Regions from separate parts of the Aquitalea aquatilis genome, predicted to be linked through region 1. Evidence: predicted binding sites of a transcription regulator. Region 1 holds the regulator's gene; the other holds the start of a gene.
What was found. Region 1 encodes FNR, which switches genes on or off when oxygen is low (the NO sensors DNR and NnrR bind a similar motif). Its sites were predicted from a motif close to TTGATNNNNATCAA; they were not measured.
Positions count from the first base shown of each region.

Region 2: the regulator FNR is predicted to act here: its motif matches at 4,832-4,845, upstream of nirJ (heme d1 biosynthesis radical SAM protein NirJ).

Region 1 covers NZ_CP039731.1:415,420-422,981, reverse strand. The annotation lists gene FAZ30_RS02005 (RNA methyltransferase) at 1-176, shown strand, start outside; gene FAZ30_RS02000 (DUF1853 family protein) at 154-1,089, shown strand; gene FAZ30_RS01995 (flavodoxin family protein) at 1,086-1,544, shown strand; gene fnr (fumarate/nitrate reduction transcriptional regulator Fnr) at 1,678-2,424, opposite strand; gene hemN (oxygen-independent coproporphyrinogen III oxidase) at 2,537-3,943, shown strand; gene FAZ30_RS01980 (RrF2 family transcriptional regulator) at 4,065-4,535, opposite strand; gene hmpA (NO-inducible flavohemoprotein) at 4,625-5,848, opposite strand; gene FAZ30_RS01970 (methyl-accepting chemotaxis protein) at 6,382-7,562, shown strand, end outside.
Region 2 covers NZ_CP039731.1:3,699,475-3,707,036, reverse strand. The annotation lists gene FAZ30_RS17330 (cytochrome D1 domain-containing protein) at 1-825, shown strand, start outside; gene FAZ30_RS17325 (c-type cytochrome) at 905-1,213, shown strand; gene FAZ30_RS17320 (c-type cytochrome) at 1,195-1,533, shown strand; gene FAZ30_RS17315 (cytochrome D1 domain-containing protein) at 1,494-2,696, shown strand; gene ahbB (siroheme decarboxylase subunit beta) at 2,696-3,700, shown strand; gene ahbB (siroheme decarboxylase subunit beta) at 3,684-4,703, shown strand; gene nirJ (heme d1 biosynthesis radical SAM protein NirJ) at 4,904-6,100, shown strand; gene FAZ30_RS17295 (cytochrome D1 domain-containing protein) at 6,097-7,562, shown strand, end outside.

The DNA of each region.
Region 1 (7,562 bases):
AGACCATGGGTGCCATCGGCTATTACCGTCGCCGCAACAGCGAACGCCTGATGCGCCGCATGCGTGCGCTATTCAATCGCTCCGGCATGTTGCGTGACGAGGTCGATATCCTGCGTGGCCTGATGAAACAGATCCAGCGCGTGGCAGATGGCCATGAGCACGACGGCGAGGCCTGAGCGCGGCTTTCATCTCCCTTACACGCAGCCGGCGCTGCGTGATCTGGCTTTTCTGCTGACCTCTCCTGCGCCCTGGGATAGTGGCCGCAATCTGTCGCCCGCGCAGTTGCTGGGCCCACAGGGCCATGCCTTGCTGGCGGAGCTGGAGGAAAATCCGGCACCGCTCTCACACTGGCTGGCGCAACAGCCTTGCCAGCGGCTTGGCCACTATGCCGAACGCCTGCTGGCTTTCTGGTTCCAGCTGGCTCCGCATATCGAACTGGTGGCGGCCAATGTGCCGGTGCGTGAGGCCGGTGGCCGCACCATCGGCGAATTCGATTTCCTGATCCGGCTGGATGGTGTGCCACTGCACGTGGAAACCGCCAGCAAATTCTATCTGCAGCTGGGACATGGCGCGGACACTCTGGTCGGTCCCAGCCTGCGCGACGCCTGGCCGCTCAAGGCCGCCAAATTACAGGAACAACTGCAACTGGCCCGTCATCCTGCGGCGGCCCGTGTCTTGCCGCCCGGTTTTGCCGGCTGTGCCAGTGCCGCGCGGCTGGCCGGCTGGTTCTTCTATGCCGGTACGCCAGCTGTCCCGGCTGCGCCATTGGCGCCGGAGCAACTGCAAGGCTGGATCAGTCCTTTGCAGCAGCCCTGGCCAAGCTTTTCCAGCGGAGGGCGCTGGATATGGCTATCGCGGCTGGGCTGGCTGGCCCCGGCGCGGGTAGAGCAGGGCATGGTGCGTGAGCAGGATAGCCTGCGCCAAGAGCTGTTGCAGGCGGCGGTACCACAGCTGGTGGCCGAATTGCTGCCGGTGGGGGATGGTTACTGGGAGGAAGTGGCTCGCGGCTTTGTGGTGCCGCCGGGCTGGCCGCAGCAGGACCGATTACAGGCCTTGCTGGCCACTATTGATGGCAGGCCCGCTCCATGAAACGGTTGTTGATTATCTACGCCAGCCAGACTGGCCACACCTTGCAATTGATCGATGCCTTCTGTCAGCCGCTGTTGCCGCTGTGCGCAGAACTCCACATCAGCCGCCTGCCAGCCGCGGAGGCAGGACTGGATGATTTGCTGGCTGCTGATGCCATCGTGCTGGCAACGCCGGAGAACTTTGGCTATATGGCGGGTAAAGTGAAGGATTTTTTTGATCGCACCTATTACCCGGCACAGGGGAAGACCGAGGGTCTGCCCTATCTGATGCTGGTGTCGGCAGGTACGGATGGTCTGGGAGCGATCCAGGCCATGCGCCGCATTGCCTGCGGTTATGGCTGGAAGGAAGTCTTGCCGCCCTTGCTGGCGCAGGGCGAGATATTGCCGCAGCATCGGGAGCAGGCCATGGAGCGGGGCGAGATGCTGGCCGCAGGCATGCTGGTGGGGCGCTGGTAGGGCAGGGCGGGCGGCTTAGCCGACCGGACTAGGTCTTCAGACGAATGGTCGGCCGTGCCAGTAATGCGCAAGATGCAAAAACACCGCAGGCTGCCGGCAAGCAGGGCTGCGGTGTTTCTGGTTGGCTGCTGCTTCAGACGCCGTTGGCGTGGGTGCAGCCGGCAATCAGGTCTTTCAGTGCGTCGGCCTTGATCAGCTGGATGTGCTTGTGATCGACACTCAGCCAGCCCTGCTGCTGGAACTTGGACAGCGTACGGCTGACCGTTTCCAGTTTCAGGCCGAGGAAGCTGCCGATTTCCTCACGGCTCATGCGTAGGATGAAGTCATTGGCAGCAAAGCCGCGTGTGGACAGACGCTGCGACAGGTTGAGCAGGAAGGCCGCCAGGCGTTCTTCCGCTTTCATATTGCCCAGGAGCAGCATGACGTTCTGATCGCGCACGATTTCGCGGCTCATCAGCCGGAAAAAGTGGTGCTGCAGGCTGGGAATATCGCGCCCCAGGCTTTCCATGCGATTGAAGGGCAGCTCGCAGACTTCGCTGTCTTCCAGGGCGATGGCGTCGCAGCCATGCACATTGGAAGAAATGCCATCGAGGCCCATCAGTTCGCCGGACATCAAAAAGCCGGTGACCTGTTCGCGACCGTCCTGGCTGGCGACGCTGGTTTTGAAGAAACCAGTACGCACTGCGAACAGGGACTTGAAGCCCTCGCCGCTGCGGAACAGGTACTCGCCGCGCTTGAGGCGGCGGCTCTGACGGATCACGGCGTCCAGCTGCGTCATTTCGTCGCGGTTCAACCCGATGGGCAGGCAGAGTTCGCGCAGGCTGCAGTTGGAGCAGGACACCTTCAGTGCGTGAATAGTGTGTTGGTTTTGGTCAGACATCGAGTGTTTTGTACAACCCTGTAAAGAAGCTTGACCCTTGTCAAAGCGGAATTCACACGTTTTCCGCAAATTTACCAGTCCACCTGACGTTTGACTATCAATACCCGACGACATGCACACCACCCATCCGTTTTCGCCCACCCACTGTGAGTTCGACCGAGCGTTGATCGAACGTCTTGATGGCTCTGGCCCAAGATACACTTCTTACCCGACGGCCGACCGCTTTACGCCGGCGTTTGGCGAGAAGGACTATAAACACTGGCTGAAGCAACGCCACCTTGGCATGCATCAGAACGCAATATCATTGTACGTTCATATACCGTTCTGCAACACGGTATGTTACTACTGCGGCTGCAACAAGATCATCACCAAAGACAAAAGCCGCGCTGATCGCTACCTCGACTATCTGGAAAAAGAGATCAAGCTGGTGGCCGCCTCACTGGGCTGTCGCGAAAAGCTGATCCAGCTGCATTTTGGTGGTGGTACGCCCACCTTCCTGTCCGATGAACAGCTGGACCGGCTGATGGGCATGCTGCGCACTCACTTCGAATTTTTGCCGGAGGGAGAATATTCCATCGAGATCGATCCGCGCAAGGTGGGTCGCGAGACCGTGCACCATCTGGCAGGTCTGGGCTTTAACCGCATGAGCGTGGGCATCCAGGATTTCGACCCGCAGGTGCAGCAGGCGGTTAATCGCGTGCAGAGCGAAGCCGAGACGCTGGAAGTGATCGATGCCGCCCGCGAAGCGGGTTTCAAGTCGGTCAGTGTCGACCTGATCTACGGCCTGCCGCTGCAGACGCGCGCATCGCTGAAAGCCACGCTGGACAAGGTGATTGCCATCAGTCCGGACCGGCTGGCGCTGTACAACTATGCTCATTTGCCCACGGTGTTCATGCCGCAGCGGCGCATCAACGAAGCGGATCTGCCGACGGCCAGCACCAAGCTGGATATCCTGCAGGATGCGGTAAAAAGCCTGGCGGATGCCGGCTATGTATTTATCGGTATGGACCACTTTGCCAAGCCGGAAGACGACCTGGCCATCGCCTTGCGCCAGGCCCGCCTGCAGCGCAATTTCCAGGGCTATTCCACCCATGCCGACTGCGACATGATCGGTCTTGGTGTCTCGTCCATCGGCAAGGTCGGCCCCTGTTACAGCCAGAATGAGAAGGACCTGGACAGCTATTACGCCGCGCTGGATGAGGGCCGTTTGCCGGTGATGCGCGGCATGGTGCTGGATCAGGACGACATCCTGCGCCGTGGCATCATCCAGGCGCTGATGTGCCGCTTCTCGCTGTCGGTGGAGGCCATCGAGCAGGTGCATGGCATCAATTTCGCTGAATATTTTGCTGAGGAACTGCCGGCCATCCGCGAATATCACAAGCTGGGCTTGCTGACTTTTGACGGTGATTTCCTGATGGTGGAGCCGAAAGGCCGCTTCCTGATCCGCAATATCGCCATGCTGTTCGACCGCCACTTGCGCGAGCGTGAAACCAAGGCGCGTTATTCCAAGACGATTTGACACCCGCAGTGCTGTTTTTTCCAAGGGAAAACCCTGAAAAAAACCGCGAAAAAAAGCCCGCTTGCTGCGGGCTTTTTGTTTGAAAAGTGATGGTTTTTTACAACAGTTTGCCGTGCTTGGATCAACCTTCCGTGGCGTTGTCCGGCAAGGGGAAGGGTTTTTGCTGCCGATGCAGCCGGATAATCGCCTCGCCGGTGGGGCTGGCGACGATATCGCGCAGGGTATAACCATCCAGCACGGTGAAAAAGGCTTGTAGGCCGACATCCAGCGCCGACTTGAGACGGCAATCCTGGCGCAATGCGCAAGGGGGCGTGGCACAGTCGATCAGGGCGGTATTGCCCTCCAGAATGCGGATGATGCCACCCAGCTGGTAATGCTCCGGTGGCTGGGCCAGTGCCAGGCCTCCGCCCTTGCCACGACTGGTCAGCAGCCAGCCTTGCTGTCCCATGAAATGCACCACCTTGACCAGATGGTTGCGCGATATTGCAAAGCGCTCGGCGATTTCGCTGATGGTAACGGCCTGTTCGCGATCGCGATGTGTCAGGTACATCAACACGCGCAATGCCAGATCGGTAAAACGGTTCAGTTGCATGGGCTAGAAGGGTAAAGGCGGTGCCGCGCAGGATACTCCGCACGGCCCACCCTCACAATGCGCTGCGGCAAACCACGTGCAGCAGGCAATCAGTCGCTGGCCATGGCGTTGGAGCCGAATACCTCCATGTGGATGCGGGTTGCTGCCACACCGCTGGCGCGCAGCTGTGAGCGCTGCTGTTGCATGAAGGCCTGCGGGCCGCACAGGTAGTAGTCGGCATCCGCCAGCAGGGCATGCTCACGGATGGCCTCGGCATCGATGCGGCCGGCGCGCTGGTAGTCCTGGCCCAACTGGTCGGTGTCTTGCGGGCATTCATAAAACACCGTGCTGGCCAGTACCGGATGCTGGGCCGCCAGTTGGCCCACTTCCTGTTTCATGGCATGGACCTGGCCGTGACGGGCGGCGTGCAGGTAGCGAATGGGGCGCTGGCTGCCGCTTTCCAGCAGATGCCTGAGCATGGACAGCAGCGGGGTCTGGCCGACACCGGCACTGATCAGCACCACCGGGGTCGCGCGATCCTGATGCAGCACGAAGTCACCGAACGGCGGTGAAACCTGCAGGATGTCTCCTTCCGCCAGCGCTGCATGCAACTGGCCGGACACCTTGCCTGCAGGTGCATCACCCTGTGCTTCTTCACGCTTGACCGAAATGCGCAGCCAGCCTTTGCCCGGGGCATCGGACAGGCTGTACTGGCGTGGCTGGCACAGCCCCCATTCCGGGATATAGCGCTGGACCGATACATACTGACCGGGCTGGAAGTCCGGCAAGGCACCGCCATCGGCTGGCTGCAGATAGAAAGAGGTGATTTCCGCACTTTCCACCTGTTTGTTCACCACCCGGAATGGCCGCCAGCCGCTCCAGCCACCGGCCTGGGTAGCTGCACGCTGGTACAGGCTGTTTTCCAGATTGATCAATAGCTCGGCCAGTTGCTGGTAGGCCGCTCCCCAGGCGTCCAGCAGGCTGTCCGGGGCGGCTTCCTCGCCCAGTACCTCGCGGATGGACGCCAGCAGGTGCTTGCCGACAATCGGGTAGTGCTCGGCGCGTATCCCCAGGCTGGTGTGCTTGTGTGCCACGCGCTCCAGTACCGGCAGTAGTACCTCGGGGGCATCGATGTGCTCGGCATAGGCCGCCACGGCCATGGCGAGGGCCTGTTGCTGCTGGCCAGCATGTTGATGGCCCTGGTTGAAGATGTTTTTCAGTTCCGGGTTGTGCTGAAACATGCGTTGGTAAAAGTGGCTGGTCAGCAGCACGCCGTGTTGTTTCAGGATGGGGGCAGTGGCTTTGACTTGCTGGCGGGTGGATGCGTCGAGCATGGCAGTTCCTTATGATGTTTTTAAAATACATCTTTATTGGCGCGCAGTGATTTGCCGGGCAAATATTGCAACTCATTAAAGATGTAAAAATAATACATCTTTAATCAAGGATTGTCATCATCGACATCAAGAGCATCACTCTGTGAAGAAGCTCGGCGAAACCATGGGCTAGGGCCTGTTAACGCTATTTTTTTCACGGCGGCGGATGTTGAGGGGATGCAATGCGCGAAAAACTGCGCGCCGCAGGGCATTCCCTGCCAGCGCGGTTTGACAAGGCAGTGCGCCGCTCAACATCCGCCCCGCAGGGCAGGCCCGACCAGCTTGCCACTGCTGCGTTGTCGGATTTGCGCTTGGGGCCACCAAGCGCTGCATCCTCCGCCTTGCATTGACAAGCTTTCAGGGCCTGCGCCGCAGAAAACATCGTGTTAACAGGCCCTAGACAGGGTGGGACAGAAATTTTCTGCCTATAAATGAAGGGCTTGCCCAGCAGATAAAAGACACAGGGCAAGGCCAATATTCCAGAGGAGTTGTCCATGTTCCGTCTTGTCGCGCGCTGGATGCAGCGTTTGAGTTACCCCACGCGCTTTGCCGTGATCGGGGCTGTCTTTGCCATCGCACTGGTTTATCTCACCTATGGCCTGTACCGCAGCAATCAGGACAATGTCGATTTCTCCAGCAAGGAAGTGATCGGCGTGCAGTACCTGAAGCCGGCGATGAACCTGCTGCTGGCTTTGCAGCAGGAACAGGCACAGCGGGCCGCTGCTGGCGACAAGGCCGCGCTTTCTGCCGGACTGGAGACACAATGGAGCACGCTGCAGCAGACGCATCAGGCGCTCAATGGCCAACTGGGACTGGATAAGAGCTGGGCTGCGCTGGAGGGCGCGTGGCAAAAACTGAAAGGTGCGCCGGAACTGGCCAATTACCAGGCGGCAGCGGGCAGCTTGCTGGAGCTGATCAGCATGGCCAGCGATCAGTCCAATCTGACACTGGACCCGGATATCGATACTTTTTATCTGATGGATGCGGTAACGGTGCAATGGCCCAACTGGCTGAACCGCAGCACCCAGGCTAACGCCCTGTTACTGGCAGCCAGGGGGCAGCCGCTGACGGCTACTGCGCGGGATCAGGCGGTCGGCCTGTCACCTCTGATTCGCGACAGCCTGCAAAACCTGCAACACGACCTGTCCAAGGCCGTGGCCTATAACGCCGGGGTCAAAACCGGCTTTGCCGGTGCAGATGAGAAGCTGGCGGCCCAGTCGGCCCTCAATGCCGCCGCACTGGACAAGGCGATTGCCGGCCAGGCCCAGGCCGGCACTGCCTTGCAGGCGGCCTCGCTGGATGCCGCCAATCACTTTCAGCAGGCCGCCTTGCAGCAACTGGGCAGCCTGCTGGACGCCCGTATCCAGCGCATACAATGGCAGCGCGATGTTTATCTGGCTTGCGCCGCTTTTGCCTTCTTGCTGTCTACTTATCTGTTTATCGCACTGTATCTGTCAATTACCGCCCAACTGGGGGGCGAGCCGTTTTATGTGCAGAGTGTGGTGGAGCAGATTGCCACCGGTCGGCTGGATACGCGTATCGACCTGCAAGGCAAGGACGATTCCAGCTTGCTGGCCGCCATCCGGCAAATGCGCAACCAGCTGCGCGAGACGGTGCAGCAATTGGTGCAGACTTCCTTGCAACTGGATGGCGCGGCTCGCCACGTGGCGGATGG
Region 2 (7,562 bases), 1.1 Mb from region 1:
ATGACGGTGGACAACGAATACCACCCCGAGCCGCGTGTGGCCTCCATCGTGGCCAGCCATTACAAGCCGGAATTCGTCATCAATGCCAAGGAAACCGGCAAGATCATGATGGTGGATTATTCCGACCTGTCCAACCTCAAGACCACCACCATCGACGCCGCCAAGTTCCTGCATGACGGTGGCTTCGACACCACCGGCCGTTACTTCATGGTGGCGGCCAACGCCTCCAACAAGGTAGCCGTGGTGGATACCAAGCTGGACAAGCTGGCCGCGCTGGTGGATGTGGGCAAGACCCCGCACCCGGGCCGTGGTGCCAACTTTGTCGACCCGCAATACGGCCCGGTATGGGCTACCGGCCACCTGGGCGACGACAGCATCAGCCTGATCGGCACCGACCCGGACAAGCACAAGGCCCAGGCCTGGAAAGTGATACGCGTGCTGAAGGGGCAGGGCGGTGGTTCGCTGTTCATCAAGACTCACCCCAAATCACACAATCTGTGGGTGGATACCGCGCTGAACCCGGATGCTGCGGTAAGCCAGAGCGCCGCTGTGTTTGACATCAACCATCTGGACAAGGGCTTTGTCACCCTGCCGATCGGCGAATGGTCCGGCCTGGGCGACGGTGCCAAGCGCGTGCTGCAGCCGGAGTACAGCAAGGACGGCAGCGAGGTGTGGTTCTCGGTATGGAGCGGCAAGGACAAGCAATCGGCCATCGTGGTGGTGGATGACAAGACCCGCAAGTTGAAAGCCGTGATCAAGGACCCGCGCCTGATCACGCCGACCGGCAAATTCAATGTCTTCAACACCCAGCACGACATTTATTGATCTGGGATAAGTCGCTCCCGCTCTTCCGCTGTTGAAATCCGGCAGACAGCACATGGTCTGCCGGACCAAGGAGAATACGATGAAACATGCACTGATCGCGCTGGCCCTGTGTGGGGCTGTTGCTGCTTCGCTGGCCCAGGCGGCCACCGGGCCGGAACTGGCCAAGCAATACAACTGCCTGGCCTGCCACAGCGTGGATGCCAAGCTGGTTGGCCCGTCCTACAAGCAGGTGGCAGCCAAATACAAGGGCCAGGATGTCACGGCCAAACTGATGCAGAAGGTGAAGGCGGGCGGTTCCGGCAGCTTTGGTGCCATTCCGATGTCGCCCAATCCGCAAGTGCCGGATGCCGATCTCAAGCAGCTGGTGGCATGGATTCTGGCCCAGTAAGGCGTGGCATCTGTCTGGCGGCCTTGCTGGCTGCCAGCCTGTGCCAGCAGGCCGCAGCGGCCGCCCCGGCCGAACCCCGTGCCAGCGCGCTGCTGCAACTGCTGCATAACGATTGCGGTGCCTGTCACGGTCTTAGCCTCAAGGGCGGGCTGGGCAGCCCGCTCACCCCCCAGGCGCTGGCCGGCAAACCGGCCGACAGCCTGGTGGCCACCATCCTCAATGGCCGCCCCGGCACCCCGATGCCGCCATGGCGGCCTTTCCTTTCCGAAGAAGAAGCGCAATGGCTGGTTCAACTCTTGCAACAGGGCGGCGCACGCTAGCCCGTCTGCTGGCACCGCTGCTGTGCCTGGCTCTGGCCGCCTGCGCCAGCACGCCGCTGCGTGGCACAGGTGATCTGGGTGTGGTGATAGAGCGGGCCAGCGGCAGCGTGCAGATCGTCGACAACACGCATGAACAGTCGCTGGCGCGGGTGCAGGGCCTGGGTGATCTGTCGCATGCCTCGGTGGTATTTTCGCGCGATGCCCGCTATGCCTATGTGTTTGGCCGCGACGGTGCCATCAGCAAGGTGGATTTGCTTACCGCCCGGCTGGTCAAGCGCGTGGAGCAGGCCAGCAACAGCATAGGCGGTGCCATTTCCAGCGATGGCCGGGTGATCGCCGCGCAGAATTACAGCCCCGGCGGGGTGAAGCTGTTTGATGCCGATAGCCTGCAGCTGTTGTCCAGTATCAGCACGGCGGCCTTTGGCGGTGGCGAATCCAAGGTGGTGGGTCTGGCCGACATGCCGGGCAATCGCTTTGCCTTTGCCCTGTACGACAGTGGCGAAATCTGGCTGCTGGATGCCAGCACGCCCACGGCACCCAAGGTTCAGCGCTTCGAGCACATCGGCAAGCAGCCTTACGACGGCCTGGCCAGCAGCGATGGCCGCTATTTCATTGCCGGCCTGTATGGCGAAGATGGCCTGGCCTTGTTCGATAGCTGGCATGCCGATGCTGGCGTGCGGCGCATTCTGGGCGGCTATGGCCGTGGCCGGCAGGCGCTGCCGGTGTACAAGATGCCGCATTTGCGTGGCTGGTCGATTGCCGGCGACTACGCCTTCCTGCCCGCCATCGGCCAGCACGAGGTATTGGTGGCCGACAACCGCAGCTGGAAGCAGGCAGGCAGTGTCCCGGTGCTGGGCCAGCCGGTATTCGTGATGGCCGAACCGGGCGGCCGCCGGGTGTGGGTGAATTTTGCCTTTCCCGACAATGACAAGCTGCAGGTGATTGATGTGCCGAGCAGGCAGGTGATCAAGACCCTGCAACCGGGCCGCGCCATCCTGCACATGGAATTCACCGCCCGTGGCGATGCGGTGTGGCTGTCCAGCCGTGACGACAACAAGCTGGTGGTGATCGACACCGCCACGCTCACTACGCGCAGCACGCTGCCGGCGCTGGAGCCGTCCGGCATTTTCTTTACCTGGCGCGCCAGCCGCATGGGGATGTGATGCCAGACCTGCCAAGCCCCACCGCGCTGCCGCCGCGCAGCCTGCATGCCCTGGACCGTTGCCAGAAGCAGTTTCCGCTCAGCGCCATGCCCTTTGCCGACATGGCCGCCCTGCTGGGCGATGGCTGGACGGCCAGCGAGCTGCTGCAACTGCTGCAGTCGGCCCGGCAGGCTGGCCTGCTGTCACGGCTGGGCGCGGTGTTTGCCCCCAATACCGTGGGCAGCAGCACGCTGGCCGCGCTGGCCGTGACAGCGGAACGGCTGGATGCCGTGGCCGCCTTTGTCAGTAGTCATGCCGAGGTTAACCACAACTACCAGCGCGACCATCACTTCAACCTGTGGTTCGTGGTGACGGCCAGCGATGCCGCTGCCGTGGCCGAGGTGCTGTCGCGCATCCGTCTGGCCACCGGTCTGGTGCCGCTGAACCTGCCGTTGCTGCGTGAATACCATATCGATCTGGGTTTTGCGCTGGATGGCAGCACTGCTGTGCGTCAGCCGCAGCGTCTGCCAGACCCCATCAGCCCGGACTGGCGCCAGCAGCGCTTGCTGGCTGCCCTGCGTGATGGGCTGCCGCTGCAATTGCGCCCGTTCCAGCGGCTGGCCAGCGGCTGCGGCCTGACCGAGCAGGAGGTGTTGCAGCAGTTGCAGGACTGGCAGGCGCAAGGCGTGCTGCGGCGCTTTGGCGCAGTCTTGCGCCATACCGAGCTGGGCTATCGCCACAATGCCATGTGTGTGTGGCAGATCGACGATGCCGCCACGCGTGAGCGCATTGCCCGGCAACTGGCTGGCGAGGCCGCGGTGACGCTGTGTTACGAACGTCCGGCGCGGCCACCGCACTGGCCTTACCAGCTGTTCTGCATGATTCACGCCAGCGATGCCGCCAGCCTGCAGGCTGCGCTGGGGCAGATCATCCAGCGCCATGGCCTGCAGCCTTATCCGCATGCCGTGTTGCCCTCCCTGAAACGCTACACCCAACGCGGAGCCTGTTATGGCCATCACGCATAGCCGGGCTACGCTCAACCCGCTGGAAACCAGCATCGTCAACCAGTTGCAAGGCGGCTTTCCGCTGGACAGCCAGCCCTTTGCCGGCGCTGCTGCCGCGCTGGGTTGTAGCGAGCTGGCCTTGCTGCAGGGGCTGGATGGCCTGCTGCAGCGCCAGGTACTCACCCGCTTTGGCCCGCTTTACCAGATAGAGCGCATGGGCGGCTGCTTTGTGCTGGCCGCACTGGCGGTGCCGCCGGCCCGTTTCGACGAGGTGGCGGCGGCGGTCAACAGCCTGCCGGCGGTGGCACACAATTATCAGCGCACCCACAAGCTCAATATGTGGTTTGTGCTGGCCGCGGCCAGCCAGGCGGGGATTTCCGCCGCCTGCAGCGCCATCGAACTGCTCACCGGCCTCACTGTGCATGCCTTCCCCAAGCAGCGCGAATACTTTGTCGGCATGCGCTTTACCGTGGGCGGCCAGGCGGCGGTGGGGCAGGCCAGTGCCGGGCGCGCCAGTGTGGACCACAGCCAGCATGTGCCGGAGCTGGACCCGGAACTTGACGAAGACGACTGGCGGCTGATCCGCGCCACCCAGGCCGGCCTGCCGCTGGTGCAACAGCCCTACCGCCAGCTGGCCGACAGTCTGCAATTGCCAGAGCAGGAGGTGTTGAGCCGAATGGGCCGCATGCTGGAGCAGGGGGTGATCCGCCGCATCGGTGCGGTGCCCAATCATTACGCCATCGGCTACCGCGCCAACGGCATGGCGGTGTTCGATGTGGCGGACGAGCAGGTCGACGAACTGGGCCAGCAGCTGGGGCAGCTTGATTGCGTCAGCCACTGCTATCGCCGCCCGCGTCATCTGCCGCACTGGCCGTACAACCTGTTTGCCATGGTGCATGGTGGCAGCCGCCGGGCGGTGCGCGAGCAGCAGGGCCAACTATTGCAACTGCTGGGCCCGGCCTGCCGTCGCCATGCGCTGCTGTTTTCCACCCGCATCCTGAAAAAATCCGGCCTGCGGGTGTAGGCCCGTGCGGCTGATAAATCCTTGCAGAGCAGCAGGGTCAAGGCGCGCCGCTGCAGTTAGGACAAGCTGTACGACCAGCAGGCGCAAGGCCGCAGCAGCGGTTTGTTAGCCGGTCTTGCTTCATCCCGTTGATACGGGTCAAGGAGCATGGCCCGCTTGTCCCCGCACACTGTCTGCCGTCACCCTTGCCGGAGCCTTTCATGCTGCGCCTGACACCCTATCTGCAAAGCCTGCTGGACCCGGCTGCCACACCCGCACGCGGTGGCAAACCCAGCGGCCCGGTGGTGATCTGGAACCTGATCCGCCGTTGTAATCTCACCTGCCAGCATTGTTATTCCACCTCAGCCAACAAAGACTTCCTGGGCGAACTGTCCACTGCCGAAGCCTGTGCGGTGATGGACGATCTGTATGCCTTTGGCGTGCGGGTGCTGATCCTGTCCGGTGGCGAGCCGCTGCTGCGGCCGGATATCTTCGAGCTGGCCGCCCGCGCCAAGGCCATGGGTTTTTATGTCGGCCTGTCCAGCAATGGCACGCTGATTGATGAGCACAATATTGCTGCGCTGGCCGCGGTCGGTTTCGACTATGTCGGCGTCAGCCTGGATGGCATCGGTGCCACCCACGACCGCTTCCGCCGCCTGGCCGGTGGCTACGAGCTGGCCTTGCGCGGCATGCGCCTGGCGCGCGATGCCGGCCTCAAGGTGGGCCTGCGCTACACCATGACCGAAGACAATGCCGATGACCTGCCGGCGCTATTGCAGCTGCTGGCGGTGGAGGACATCGACAAATTCTACTTCTCCCATCTCAACTATGCCGGACGCGGCAACAAGCACCGGGCCGACGACGCACGCCAGCCGCGCACCCGCTGGGCGATGGACTTGCTGATCGAGTCCTGTCTGCAACACATCCGCGCTGGCAAGCCGCGTGATTTCGTCACCGGCAACAACGACGCCGATGCGGTGTACCTGCTGCACTGGGCCGCGCGCCATTACCCGGAGCAGGCCGCGCAGCTGCGTCAGCGTCTGCTGGCCTGGGGGGGCAACGCCAGCGGGGTGAACGTGGCCAATATCGACAATCTGGGCAATGTGCACCCGGACACCATGTGGTGGAAGGTGACACTGGGCAATGTGCGCCAGCGGCCGTTTTCCGCCATCTGGCAGGATGAATCCCACCCGCTGATGGCTGGTCTGCGCCAGTCGCCACGGCCGGTGGAAGGGCGCTGTGCCGCCTGCCAGCATCTGGCCATCTGCAATGGCAATACCCGGGTGCGCGCCTGGGAGCTGACCGGCAATTTCTGGGCGGCAGACCCGGCCTGTTATCTGAGCGACGAAGAAGTGGGCGTCGCCAGCGGCGTGCATGCGCTGGCACCGCTCACTCCCTGGCAGAAGGAGACAGCATGATCAAACGCTGGCTAGCCTTGTTGGGCATGGCGCTCAGCCTGCCACTCCATGCCGCCTCCGCAGCCGAGCCATCGCCGGCTGCGCAGTTATACGGCCAGCATTGCCAAAGCTGCCATGGGGCAGACCGGCTGGGCGGCATGGGCCCGGCCTTGCTGCCGGAAAGTCTGGAGCGGCTGAAAACCGCCGAGATCAGCAACACCATCCGCCAGGGCCGCACCGCCACCCAGATGGCCGGTTTTGCCGGCCAGCTCACTGATGAGCAGATCAGCCAGCTCACCGCCTATGTGCAAAGCGCCCCGGCCACGCCGCCGCGCTGGAGCGAGGCCGACATGCGCGCCTCGCACCGCCAGCCGGTGGCACTGTCCAGCCTGCCGGCCAAGCCGCAATACACAGCTAATCCGCTCAACCTGTTTGTGGTGGTGGAGGCGGGCGATCACCATGTCACGGTGCTGGATGGCGATCGCTTCCTGCCCATCACCCGTTTTGCCAGCCACTATGCGGTGCATGGCGGGCCCAAGTTCTCGCCCGATGGCCGCTTTGTCTATTTTTCCAGCCGCGATGGCTGGGTGACCCAGTACGACCTGTACAGCTTGCAGGTGGTGGCGGACATCCGCGTGGGGCTGAACACCCGCAATATCGCGGTATCGGATGACGGCAACTGGATTCTGGCCGGCAACACCCTGCCGCAGACACTGGTGCTGCTGGATGCCCACGGTCTGGCCCCGGTCAAGACCATTGCCGTGCGTGATGCCGCCGGCCGCCCGTCGCGGGTATCCGCCGTTTACGAAGCCGCACCGCGCCACAGCTTTGTGGTGGCGTTAAAAGATGTGCCCGAGCTGTGGGAAATCAGCTACGACCGTCATGCCGAGCCGGTTTACCCCGGCCTGGTGCACGACTACAAAATGGGCGAGGCGCTGGCGCAGCCGGGTTTCCTCACCCCGCGGGTGACGCCGCTGTCCATGGTGCTGGACGACTTCTACTTCGATCCGTCCTACCGCCATGTGCTGGGTGCCTCGCGCAGCGGCCAGGCGCAGGTGATCAGCCTGGATGCGCGCAGCAAGGTGGCCGACCTGCCGCTGCTGGGCATGCCGCACCTGGGCTCGGGCATCAGCTTCGAGCGCGATGGCCACCGCATCATGGCCACGCCCAATCTCAAGGGCGGCCAGCTCAGTTTCGTCGACATGGACAGTTGGCAGCTGATCAAGGAAGTGCAGCTGCCGGGGCCGGGCTTCTTCCTGCGCAGCCATGAAAACACGCCCTATGCCTGGGCCGATTCCATGATGAGCGCGCACAAGGACACGCTGTCCATCATCGACAAGCGCACGCTCAGCGTGGTGCGCCAGCTGGTGTTGCGACCGGGCAAGACTACCGCCCACGTCGAATTCACCCGTGATGGCCGCTATGCGCTGGTGTCGGTGATGGAAAATCCGGGCGAGCTGATCGTGGTGGATGCGCAAACCCT